2 regions of the Silvibacterium dinghuense genome follow, and region 1 is predicted to be linked to the other one. Evidence: riboswitches for the same ligand, from Rfam matches in the RefSeq annotation. Region 1 holds a riboswitch; the other holds the start of a gene.
What was found. Region 1 has a riboswitch for cobalamin ahead of ESZ00_RS07340 (TonB-dependent receptor). Riboswitches for the same ligand answer to the same signal wherever they lie in the genome.

Region 1 (5,237 bases):
CGCCGATGGGGACATTGCTGAAGCTCGACGCAGTGTTGTAACTGGGCGAGAGGTTATCGCTCGAGAACGAATGCTGCACCACGGCATCGGTGTAGGTATATCCGCCGCGAGTGAAGAGATGCGTACCCAGCTGATACTGTAGCTCGACCTCGGCGCCCTGCGCGCGATACGCAAGCGAGTTGATGTAGGCTCCGCCGTATTCGAAGGGCGGCAGATCGGCAGCCGGAATGCCCAGCTCGATGAGGCCGGCCTGCGGCACGTATTCCACTCCATTCGTAAATGCATTGTGGAAGTACGTGACACCCAGAAGCCCGCGTCCTTTGAAGATCTGCTGATCCACGCCAGCATCGTAGGTGCGCGAATCTTCCGCTCCAAGCGGCGTTACGTGATACTGCGAGATCAGCTGCGCGCCATCGGAGAGCGGCTCCAGCAACCCGTAAAGTGAGTTGGTCTGGTCATAGACACTCGGCTCCTTGATGCCCTTGCCGAAGCTCGCGTGCAGCTTGGTGCCGTTGAAGAAACTACGGTCCGAAGGACGCACGAGGTAGTACGCAAGCGACGCACGCGGAGTCGCCGCAAATCCGAAAAGGCCGTTGTCTTCAAGCCCTGTGCCCAGGTTCCAGAAGAGCCGGTTGCGGACATCGCCGGAGAGCTGCAGCGTGTAGCTGTAGTTATCGCGGCTGATCGTGCTCGGTGTCTCGCCGGTGTATCCCGCCGCGCCATACTCGTGCTCGTACTTAAATGCGCCGAGCGCCAGGAAGTGCGGCGTCACGCTGTAATCGCTCTGCGCGTAGACAAAGTCGCGGCTCGATGGCGACAGGTACTGCGAATAGGTATCGCTGTACTGAAAGATGGCCTGTCCATGCACAGAGTAGCCGTTGGCGCCGGTGATTGTGACCGGCGCGCCGAGCCAGTACCCGATCTCGGGATCGTAAATACCGGTCGCGCCAAAGTCGTTGTATTCGGAGTTCAGCCGCAGACCTCCGTAGCGAACCATGTTATGCCACTTATCCGTAGCCTGGTTATTCCAGGTCACGCCGTAATAGTTATCCTGCTCCTTCTGCTGCCCGTCGTCGGGGATGCCGTAGAGCGCAATGGCGTTCGGCTGACCACCGGAGACGATGACATGGCGTACGGTAAAGCGAAGATCGTTGGCCCGGTTCGGCGTCCATCCGAAGTTACCGGCATAGGTAGCATTGTGGAACTCGCTGTTCGGGATGTTGTTGTCGGTGTCGATGCGCGCAAAGGCCGAGTAGAGATCGAAATGCTTATATGCCATGCCCGCGGTCACGTTGTTGCGATAGGTGCGGAAGTTGCCCGCCTCGCCGGCATAGGTGATGTAGGGTAGCTCCGTCGATCCGCACGGCGTGGTAAGACTGACGACACCGGCCAGCGCATCGGAGCCATAGAGCGCACTGTTCGGTTCGCGCAGCACTTCGATCGACTGGATGCCCGTGCTCGCGAGGTTGGCAAACTCCACCGCTCCACCGATAGCATCGGCCGGGATGCCGTCGATCAGCACCTTGTTCGCATCCGATGCGCCGCCGCGGATGTACAGCGCAGTCGTGCCGCCCATCTCGCCGGTCTGCGTCATCTGCAGTCCTGGCACCAGGCGAAGCGGGTCCTGCACCTCGGCAGCATAGCGAAAGTCCTCGGACGGCATCACCGTCACCGAGGTTCCGGTCTGCGCTTCCGGCGTCGGAGCACCCGTCGAAGTAACCGTCACCTGCTGCGTGAGCGTGGGCGTGGCGAGCGTAACGTTCAGCTCGCCGTCTCCGGACGCGGAGAGATATACGCTCTGACTGCCGGCAGCCTGAAAGGATGGAGCAGCGGCGCGAATGCTATAACGCCCCGCAGCCGGGATTGCGAAATGGTACGCGCCGGTGCGGTCACTGCGCGTGCTGGCGATCACATGCTCATTCTCGACGAGACTCACCGCGGCATCGGCAACCGCCGCGCCCAGCGGATCGACCACCGTGCCATGAAGCTCACCGAACTTCTGCGCCTGCAGAGTGGGGAACCATGACGGAGACAGGAAAAGTGCGAGAAAGCCACAGGTAGACAATCGACGTACAAAAACAGACATGTTCCCCCTCGGGTTCGTGCTGCAGCCGGGCCGGTCTCCTGACTCGCGCGTCATCGAGCAAGTGCTGCCTTCCGGGAGCCAGGCTCCAGTGGCGTTAGAACTTCCTGCACTTCTCTCTGCGCTCACAGTTACGGGGTAGTGGCGGATTTGCACCGCGCTTCCCGACACCCTGCTGGTGATGATGTTCCGTGAATACACTCCCTGCATCGAAACGGACCGCGACAGTCCATTTCGATCACAGGAAAACGCTAAGGCGCGGAAGCCGCCATACCCTTCAATGTGAGCGGCAGCCCCGCCACCATGAGGACCACATGATCAGCGAGGGCCGCGACACGCTGGTTGATCTCGCCCAGCAGATCGCGATAGCGCCGCCCCAGCTCGAAGGCCGGAACTACTCCGCTGCCCACTTCATTCGATACAAGGATCACAGAGCAGGGCGCTGCCTTCAATGCAGCACAAAGATCAGCAACAGCCTTCGACAGCCCGTCGGGATCGCCGCTGAAGGTGTCGAGCAGCTTGCCCGCATATAAGGTGAGGCAGTCGATAACCAGCAGATCACAATCCTGCACCGATCCAATCGTCTCAGCCAGCCGCAGCGGCTCTTCGATTGTCTTCCAGTGCCCGGGCCGCTCGGCTCGATGGCGTTCGATCTTGCGCCGCATCTCTTCGTCATCCCGCCGCTCGGCGGTGGCGAGAAACGTTACACGGTCAGCATGCGAGGCGAGTTCGAGCGCATAACGGCTCTTGCCGCTGCGCACCCCGCCCAGGACGAGGGTTACGCGCGAAGGTGCAGGTGTGAACATGCTCGGCTTTCCGGCGCTCGCCAGGGCGAACGCACAAAGGCAAAGCGGGAAGGAACGAGAAATCCGCTGCCACGTGATCCGGAAGGTGATCCCGTGCTCATGCTCTTCAACTCTCCCATCGAAGTTGAATCAGCCCGGACTGGCATCTGGCCGGTCTCCTGACTCACGCCTCACTGAAATCGAGCGGCCTTCCCAGAACTTCAGTCCCAGTGGCGCAAAATGCCGATCTCTCCGCGTTCACAGTTACGGGGTAGTGGCGGATTCGCACCGCCTTCCCGAACACCAGATGTCTTGAAAGATACCGTCCGGCTGCCGGAAGGTCAACGCCTGCAGCCGATGCAGGGGAACGTCTTCCTCCGCATGCACAGGAACTCTGGATTTTGAGTGGAAAACTGCAGAAAAGGATTAAAAGCTGGCGGAGGGAGAGGGATTCGAACCCCCGTTACCCTTACGGGTAAAGCGGTTTTCAAGACCGCCTGTTTCAACCACTCACACATCCCTCCGCGACGGGCGCGGACACGCTGCACTTATTGTAATGCAGCGCGTCCGCTGGAGCCCGACTGGCCCAAAGCCTACTTTTGCACCTCGAACTGCGCATGAAGAGCGGCCCGGGAGTCGTCTCCGGCCCACACATCGTAGATCGAGGGATCGAAGGTCCAGCCATGCGTGGCCGCACTCCAGTAGGCGAGCTGATCGCGGTCAAGGGCGAAGTGGACGGTCTTCGTCTCTCCGGGTTTGAGGCTCACACGCTCGAAGCCCTTCAGCTCCCGCACCGGACGCGAAGCAAGCCCATAGCGCTGATGCGTATAGAGCTGCACCACCTCGTCCCCGGCCACAGCGCCTGTATTTGTCACATCGACAGATACATTTACGGTATCGGCCGGGGTAACGGCAGAGCGATCGAGCTTCAGGTTGGAGAAGGCGAACGTCGTGTAGCTGAGGCCGTAGCCGAAAGGATAGAGCGGCGTGCTCTCCTCATCCCAGTAGCGGATACCGCTGTCTTCGGGGTCCTGCGTGGTGTTGTGAGCGTAGGGCTGAGGCACCTGCCCTACATCGCGCGGCCAGGTGATGGGCAGCTTGCCACCCGGAACGGCATCGCCGAAGAGCAGGTCCGCAATGGCATTGCCGCCCTGCGTGCCCGGATACCAGGCCTCGAGAATCGCCGGCACGTGCGCGGAGGCCCAGCGCAGATCGAGCGGACGGCCATTGAGCATCACCAGAACGACGGGCTTACCAGCAGCCGCGACTGCTTCGAGCAACTGCTCTTCCTCGCCAGGCAGCGCCAGCGACTCGCGCGAAGCACGCTCACCGCTCATGTTCTGCGCCTCACCGAGCACCAGGACAACGATGTCCGACTCGCGGGCCGCGCGGACCGCGTTATCGAGATGCTGCTTTGCCTCGGAGGCCGGCCATTCTGGCTCCGGCTTGACACCGAAGAGGGCATCGAACATCGAAGGATACTTGCGGCGGATCTGAACGCCTTGCTCATAGAGAACATCCGCTCCGGGACCAAGCTTGTTCTTCAATCCTTCCAGAACCGTAACCGTCTCGGGCAGCTTCTCCTGAAAAGACCACGAGCCGAGCGTATCGAGCTTCGAGTCGGCGAGCGGACCGATCACGGCCACGCGGTGCAGGCTGCTCTGCTTCAGCGGCAGGAGCGAACCCTCGTTGCGCAGCAGCACCGCCGAGCGCTCGGCCGCGAGACGCGCCGCGGCACGATGCTCAGGGTCGGCAAGAATGCGCTCCGAGCGGGCTTCATCCACATACGGATGATCGAAGAGGCCCATGCGCAGCTTCATCTCGAGGATAGGCAGCACGGCCTCGTCGACCTGCCGTTCGGTGACAAGCCCCTGCTTCAGTGCTTCGGGCAGGCCCTTCGTGTAGGCATCATGGCCGAGGGCCATCTCCATGTTCACACCCGCGGTAACGGCACGCACTGCGGCATCCTGTTCGTCCTTTGCGAAGCCATGCGCGGCCAGGCTCTTGACCGCATCCGCATCGCTGACCACAAAACCCTGAAAGCCCCACGCATCGCGCAGCACATCATGCAGCAGCCAGCGATTGCCGGAGGCGGGCACATCGTTGAGATCCATGTAGGCGCTCATCAAGGTCCCGACACCGGCCTTCACCGCAGCGTGAAAGGGCTGCAGATAGATGTTCCAGAGCTGCGCATCCGAAATATAAGAGGCTTCGTAATCACGGCCTCCCTCGGCCGCACCATAGCCGGCAAAATGCTTGGCGGTGGCCAGCAGGTGATCGGACTCGCCGATCGCATCCCCCTGAAAACCGCGCACCTGCGCAGCAGCCATCGCCGAGCCGAGATATGGATCTTCCCCAGCACCCTCGAC
Region 2 (5,237 bases), on a different contig from region 1:
GCCCGAAAGCAGATCCTCGGCAAACTGTGCCTCGGCATCGACGGCTTCCCGGAGCATTTCCTTGATCTGCTCTACCAGCTCGGCATCCCACAGATCCGGCTCCTGAGCACGCACCACCTTGATCACCTCATAGGCAAACTCCAGGTGGCAGCTCTCATCGCGGAAAACCCAATTGGTACCGCCGGCCAGGCCATGCAGCAGGCCACGCGAACGGAAGAAGTAGACATAGGCGAAGGCCGCGAAGAAGAACAACCCCTCGATGCAGGCCGCAAAGCAGATCAGGTTCAGCAGAAACTGGCGACGCTGTTCCTTCGTCTCGAGCTGGTCGAGCTTCTGAATCGAGTCCATCCACTTCATGCAGAAGTCGGCCTTCTTAGCGATCGAAGGGATGTTCTCGACCGCGGCGAATGCGCCCGCGCGCTCATCGGGGTCGGGAATGTAGTTGTCGAGCAGCGTGAGATAAAACTGCACATGTACAGCTTCTTCAAATAGCTGGCGCGAGAGGTACAGGCGCGCCTCGGGCGAGTTCACGTGCTTGTAGAGGTTCAGCACCAGGTTGTTCGACACGATGCTGTCCCCGGTCGCGAAGAACGCCACGAGACGCTTGATGAGGTGAACCTCGGAGGGCGTGAGCCGCTGCCGCAGATCGACCAGATCTGTCTGGAAATCGATCTCCTCGACCGTCCACGTGTTCTTGATGCCGTCACGGAACATGTCATAGAACACCGGGTAGCGCATGGGGCGCAGCGTGAGGCAAAGGCCCGGATCGAGGATGTGCTCGGGCGCTTCGACCGACGAGCTCTTATTGACTGCTTCTTCCTGTACCGACATAGAAAACTCCTACCTTCTGTCAGTTGATATTTCGTGTTGGATCGCTGGAGACCCGCCTACTGGCAGGCCTCGCACGACTCCGGATTCTCAAGCGAGCAGGCAATCGCTGCGCTCGCAGTCACTGCAGGCGCCGGAGCAGCCGGCGCCGACACGCGGGCCGCGGCTCCCGGCACTGTCGTCTTGGCGATCTTCGTCGCCGGACGCGAACGCAGGTAGTAAGTCGTCTTCAGGCCCTTTTTCCACGCATACATATACATCGAAGAGAGGCGGCCGATGTTCGGCGACTCGGCAAAGAGGTTCAGTGACTGCGACTGATCGAGATACGCATTGCGCGCTGCGGCCATATCGATCAGCGAGCGCATCGGGATCTCCCATACGGTGCGGTACAGCAGACGCACATCTTCGGGCAACTCTTCAATGCCCTGCACCGATCCTTCCGCCATCTTCAGCCGCACACGCATCTCCTCGTTCCACAGATTGCGCGCCTTCAGCTCGTCGATCAGGTAGCGGTTCACCTGCAGGAACTCGCCCGAGAGCGTCTCGCGCTTGAAGAGGTTCGAGATCTGCGGCTCGATGCACTCGTAGCAGCCAGCAATCGAGGCGATGGTTGCCGTCGGAGCGATGGCGATCAGCAGCGAGTTGCGCACGCCGCTCTTTGCAATCCGTGCCCGCAGCGCTTCCCAGCGAGCGAGATCGGCAGGCTGCACGCCCCACAGGTCGAACTGGAACTTGCCCTTGGCCATGCGCGTCTGCGCGAAGGTCTCATGCGGACCATACTTCTCGGCCAGCTCGCAGGTAGCTTCCATCGCCGCGTAGTAAATTTCTTCCTGGATGCGGGTCGAGAGCGCCTGCGCTTCAGGAGAATCGAAGGCCAGCCGCATCTGGAAGAAGACGTCCTGCAGGCCCATCAGGCCGAGACCCACCGGACGCCACTTCGCGTTGGAGCTTGCCGCTTCCTCGATCGGATAGTAGTTGATGTCGATCACGCGATCGAGCATCGGCACCGCAGTGTGCACGGTGCGCGCCAGCTTCTCGAAGTCGAAGCTCGGCCGTCCGTCGGCATCCCAGGTCACGTGCCGCCCAAGGTTGATCGAGCCCAGGTTGCACACCGCTGTCTGGTCGCTCGAGGTCACCTCGGTGATCTCGGTGCACAGGTTCGAGAGGTGCACCACATTGCCCTGCTCGCCGGTCTGGTTGCACTTCAGGTTGGTCGCGTCCTTGAAGGTCATCCAGCCATTGCCGGTCTCGGCCAGCGTGCGCATCATGCGTGCATACAGGTCGCGAGCCTTGATCTGGCGGCGATAGAGCTTTTCCTCTTCGGCTTTCTCATAAGCAGCCTTGAAGTCATCACCATAAAGGTCGGGCAACTGCGGCACGTCCTTCGGATCGAAGAGCGACCAGGTACCGTCGGCCTCCACGCGTTGCATGAAGAGGTCGGAGATCCAGTTGGCCAGATTCAGATTGTGGGTACGGCGCGCCACGTCGCCGGTGTTGTCTCGCAACTCGAGGAACTGCTCGATGTCCGCGTGCCACGGCTCCAGGTACACGCAGCATGCGCCCTTGCGCTTGCCACCCTGGTTGACCGCCGCCACGGAGCTGTCCAGCGTGCGCAGCCACGGCACGATGCCGTTTGAGAGGCCATTTGTCGCGCGGATCAACGATCCTTCGGAGCGCACACGGTGGAATGCGAGCCCGATACCGCCGGAGAACTTCGACAGCAGTGCAACATTCTTATAGGTGTCGTAGATGCTGTCGAGCGAGTCGAGCGGCGAATCGTGCAGATAGCACGAAGACATCTGCGCATGCTTGGTGCCCGAGTTGAAGAGCGTCGGCGAGGATGGCAGGTAGTCGAGCGACGCAATCAACCGATAGAAGTTGATGGCCTCATTCGGCGACTGCGCCAGACCGCAGGCTACACGCAGAAAGAAGTGCTGCGGCGTCTCGATGATGCGGCGCGAAAGCGGATCGCGCAGAAGGTAGCGGTCGTAGACTGTGCGCAGGCCGAAGTATTCGAAGCGATCGGAGAAGCTGTCATCGATCGCGTCATTCAGCTTGCGGGCGTGGGTATGCACGAACTCGGCCGTGGCGTTGCTGACCACACCTTCATGGTGCCCGTAGTTGATCGACTGCGAGAAGGAGTAGAGGTTGAAATTCGAAACCTCCTTCGTGATGGTCGCCAGCAGCAGGCGTGCCGCCAGCCGCGAATACTGCGGCTCTTCGGCGATCAGCGAAGCCGCCGTGTCGATCGAAATCTTGTCCAGCTCCTGCGTGGTCGCGCCATCATACAGGCCGCCGATCGTCTTCGAAGCCACGCGGATCGAATCCACATGCTGCAGCCCGTGAGCGCATCGCTGCACCGCACGCACGATCTTGTTTACGTCCACCGGCTCGAGTGATCCATTGCGTTTGCGCACATGCATCACCGCCGTCTCTTCGGGCACGGGAAAACCCGGCGTCACATCGGAGAGGGTCGTCTGTACAGGAATGCGATCGGTAGTAGCGGCCATCGGGAGAGTCTCCTGGGCCTCGGAAAGCATGCGAAGAAACAGCACCAGCCGCTCCGGGCGGAGCAGCGCCAGTTACCGTTACTTCGCCTCCCCTCGGAGGCGCGAACGTATATTTCCGTTGGCAGGTCTTCGGACTATGCAGGTTCGAACCTACTTGCCAGACTTCCCGAGGTCCGAACGGGACCCAGTGTCCTCGTGGCTTTCGTACCTGCTAACCGCTGCGGGGCAGTTCCGGAGTTTCACCGGATTCCCTTTTCATCCTCCTCATAGAAGGAACCATCGGAATAAACCCACTATAAGTTGAGTCGACAGCCACAAACAAGACCACCCATTGTGGATATTCTGCAAATCTCTGCAAAACCCCACCATGGGTGACCGGTAGCCGCTCTCTATTAACGAATCAGTAACGCCAGCTCTTTACATCCGCTCCTTCGGGCGCCGTTCTCAGCATGTGATCGACCATCTGCGGAAGCACCCGCTGCGGCCAGTTCGCATTGTTTTCCTGCATCGTGTACTCGGCCGGACCGCCCGTATAGCAATGCGGCTCACCCGGCCCGTACTGAAACTGGGCGTCCGAGTGCGGATTGCGCGTCGCCTCGAGCGACTTCTGTAGATCATGCACCGCGTTGTTCAGGAAATAGGTGTCGCCGTCTCCGACCGCGAGGTGCAGCTTGCCCTCGAGCTTCGGTCCCAGCGTCGCCCAGTTCTTCTGCATATAGGCGTTCAGGTCGTAGTGCTCATGCCAGTACTCGACGACCTGCTTGTCGATCTCCCCCGTCAGCGGATCGATCACCTGTGCCGGGTAGCCATCTGCTCCCTGGGGTGAAAAGACCGCCTGCCAGATATTCCACTGCTCGGTGGAGCGCCCATGCGTGCCCAGCACATATTCGAAGCGGAACTCAGCATCGGTGTTCGCGATGATCGAGCCATCCGGCTTGCGATCAGCCGCTATCGGAATCTCGCCGAAGTCGCCCTTGCGGACAAAGGCATTCGCATCGTTGTAGAGATCGATGTTCTGATAGCCGTGGAAGTCCACCGGGTCAGGGCACGCTGCCCAGGTTCCGTTGTACATATCCGGATAGAAGACTTGCGTCGCCAAAGCTTCCCAGCCGCCGGTCGAGCCGCCGAAGGTAGCGCGCGCCCATCCCTGCCCAAGGCCGCGATACTTCTTCTCGATAAACGGGATCAGCTCCTCGTTGATCGCCGAGCCGTAAGGGCCCACATTCGCCGAGTCCACCACGTACGAGTCGTCATAGTATGGGTTCGCGTTCTGCACGTAGATCATGATCACGCGCGGCAGCCGACCCGAGGTCCAGTCCTGATAAAAGCGGTAGCCCGCGCTTCCACGGCGCGGACCGCCCTTTGCCTTCGGGTCAGGAGGCGTCGTCACCCACGGCAGCGGCCCGAAGCCCGCATGGTAGTGATCCTGATAGACAACCAGCGGATAGTGCGCATCCGGATGCTCGTCGAAGCCATCGGGCAGCAGCACCCATGCGCCCAGGTAGACGTCGCGTCCCCAGAATTTACTCAGCTTTTCACTGCGGAATCGCTCGTACTTCAGCCACTTCGCGCCAGGATCCTTTGCTGCCATCACCGCCGGATCTTCGTCCGTGCCCTCGATGGGAGGAATCACCTTGTCCAGCGTCAGCTTCAGCACAGTCTTCGACTTCGGATCAAAATGCACCTTCACCGGCGCGTCGTAAGGATTGCCTGGCTTGTGATTCCAGTGTTGTCCTTCGCCCTTGTCCGGCGGCAGCCAGAGCGTCTTGCCATTTTCGAGGTGAAACTCTTCGTAGACGTTGAAGACGGCCTGCACCGTGTAATCGCCCGCGTCCAGATCGTTCAGCGTCTTGCGCGGATAGCCGACGGTCGCCGCATCCACCACGATCGGCTTCGCCG

Region 2: it holds a riboswitch for cobalamin, as region 1 does, so the genes downstream of both, ESZ00_RS13365 (ribonucleoside-diphosphate reductase subunit alpha) here and ESZ00_RS07340 (TonB-dependent receptor) in region 1, are expected to answer to the same signal.

The regions. Positions count from the first base shown of each region.
Region 1 covers NZ_SDMK01000001.1:1,873,128-1,878,364, forward strand. The annotation lists gene ESZ00_RS07340 (TonB-dependent receptor) at 1-2,086, opposite strand, end outside; cobalamin riboswitch at 2,098-2,273, opposite strand; gene cobU (bifunctional adenosylcobinamide kinase/adenosylcobinamide-phosphate guanylyltransferase) at 2,335-2,889, opposite strand; cobalamin riboswitch at 3,021-3,191, opposite strand; tRNA gene ESZ00_RS07350 (tRNA-Ser) at 3,303-3,392, opposite strand; gene bglX (beta-glucosidase BglX) at 3,462-5,237, opposite strand, start outside.
Region 2 covers NZ_SDMK01000002.1:994,385-999,621, forward strand. The annotation lists gene ESZ00_RS13360 (ribonucleotide-diphosphate reductase subunit beta) at 1-831, opposite strand, end outside; gene ESZ00_RS13365 (ribonucleoside-diphosphate reductase subunit alpha) at 888-3,338, opposite strand; cobalamin riboswitch at 3,442-3,634, opposite strand; gene ESZ00_RS13370 (alpha/beta hydrolase-fold protein) at 3,739-5,237, opposite strand, start outside.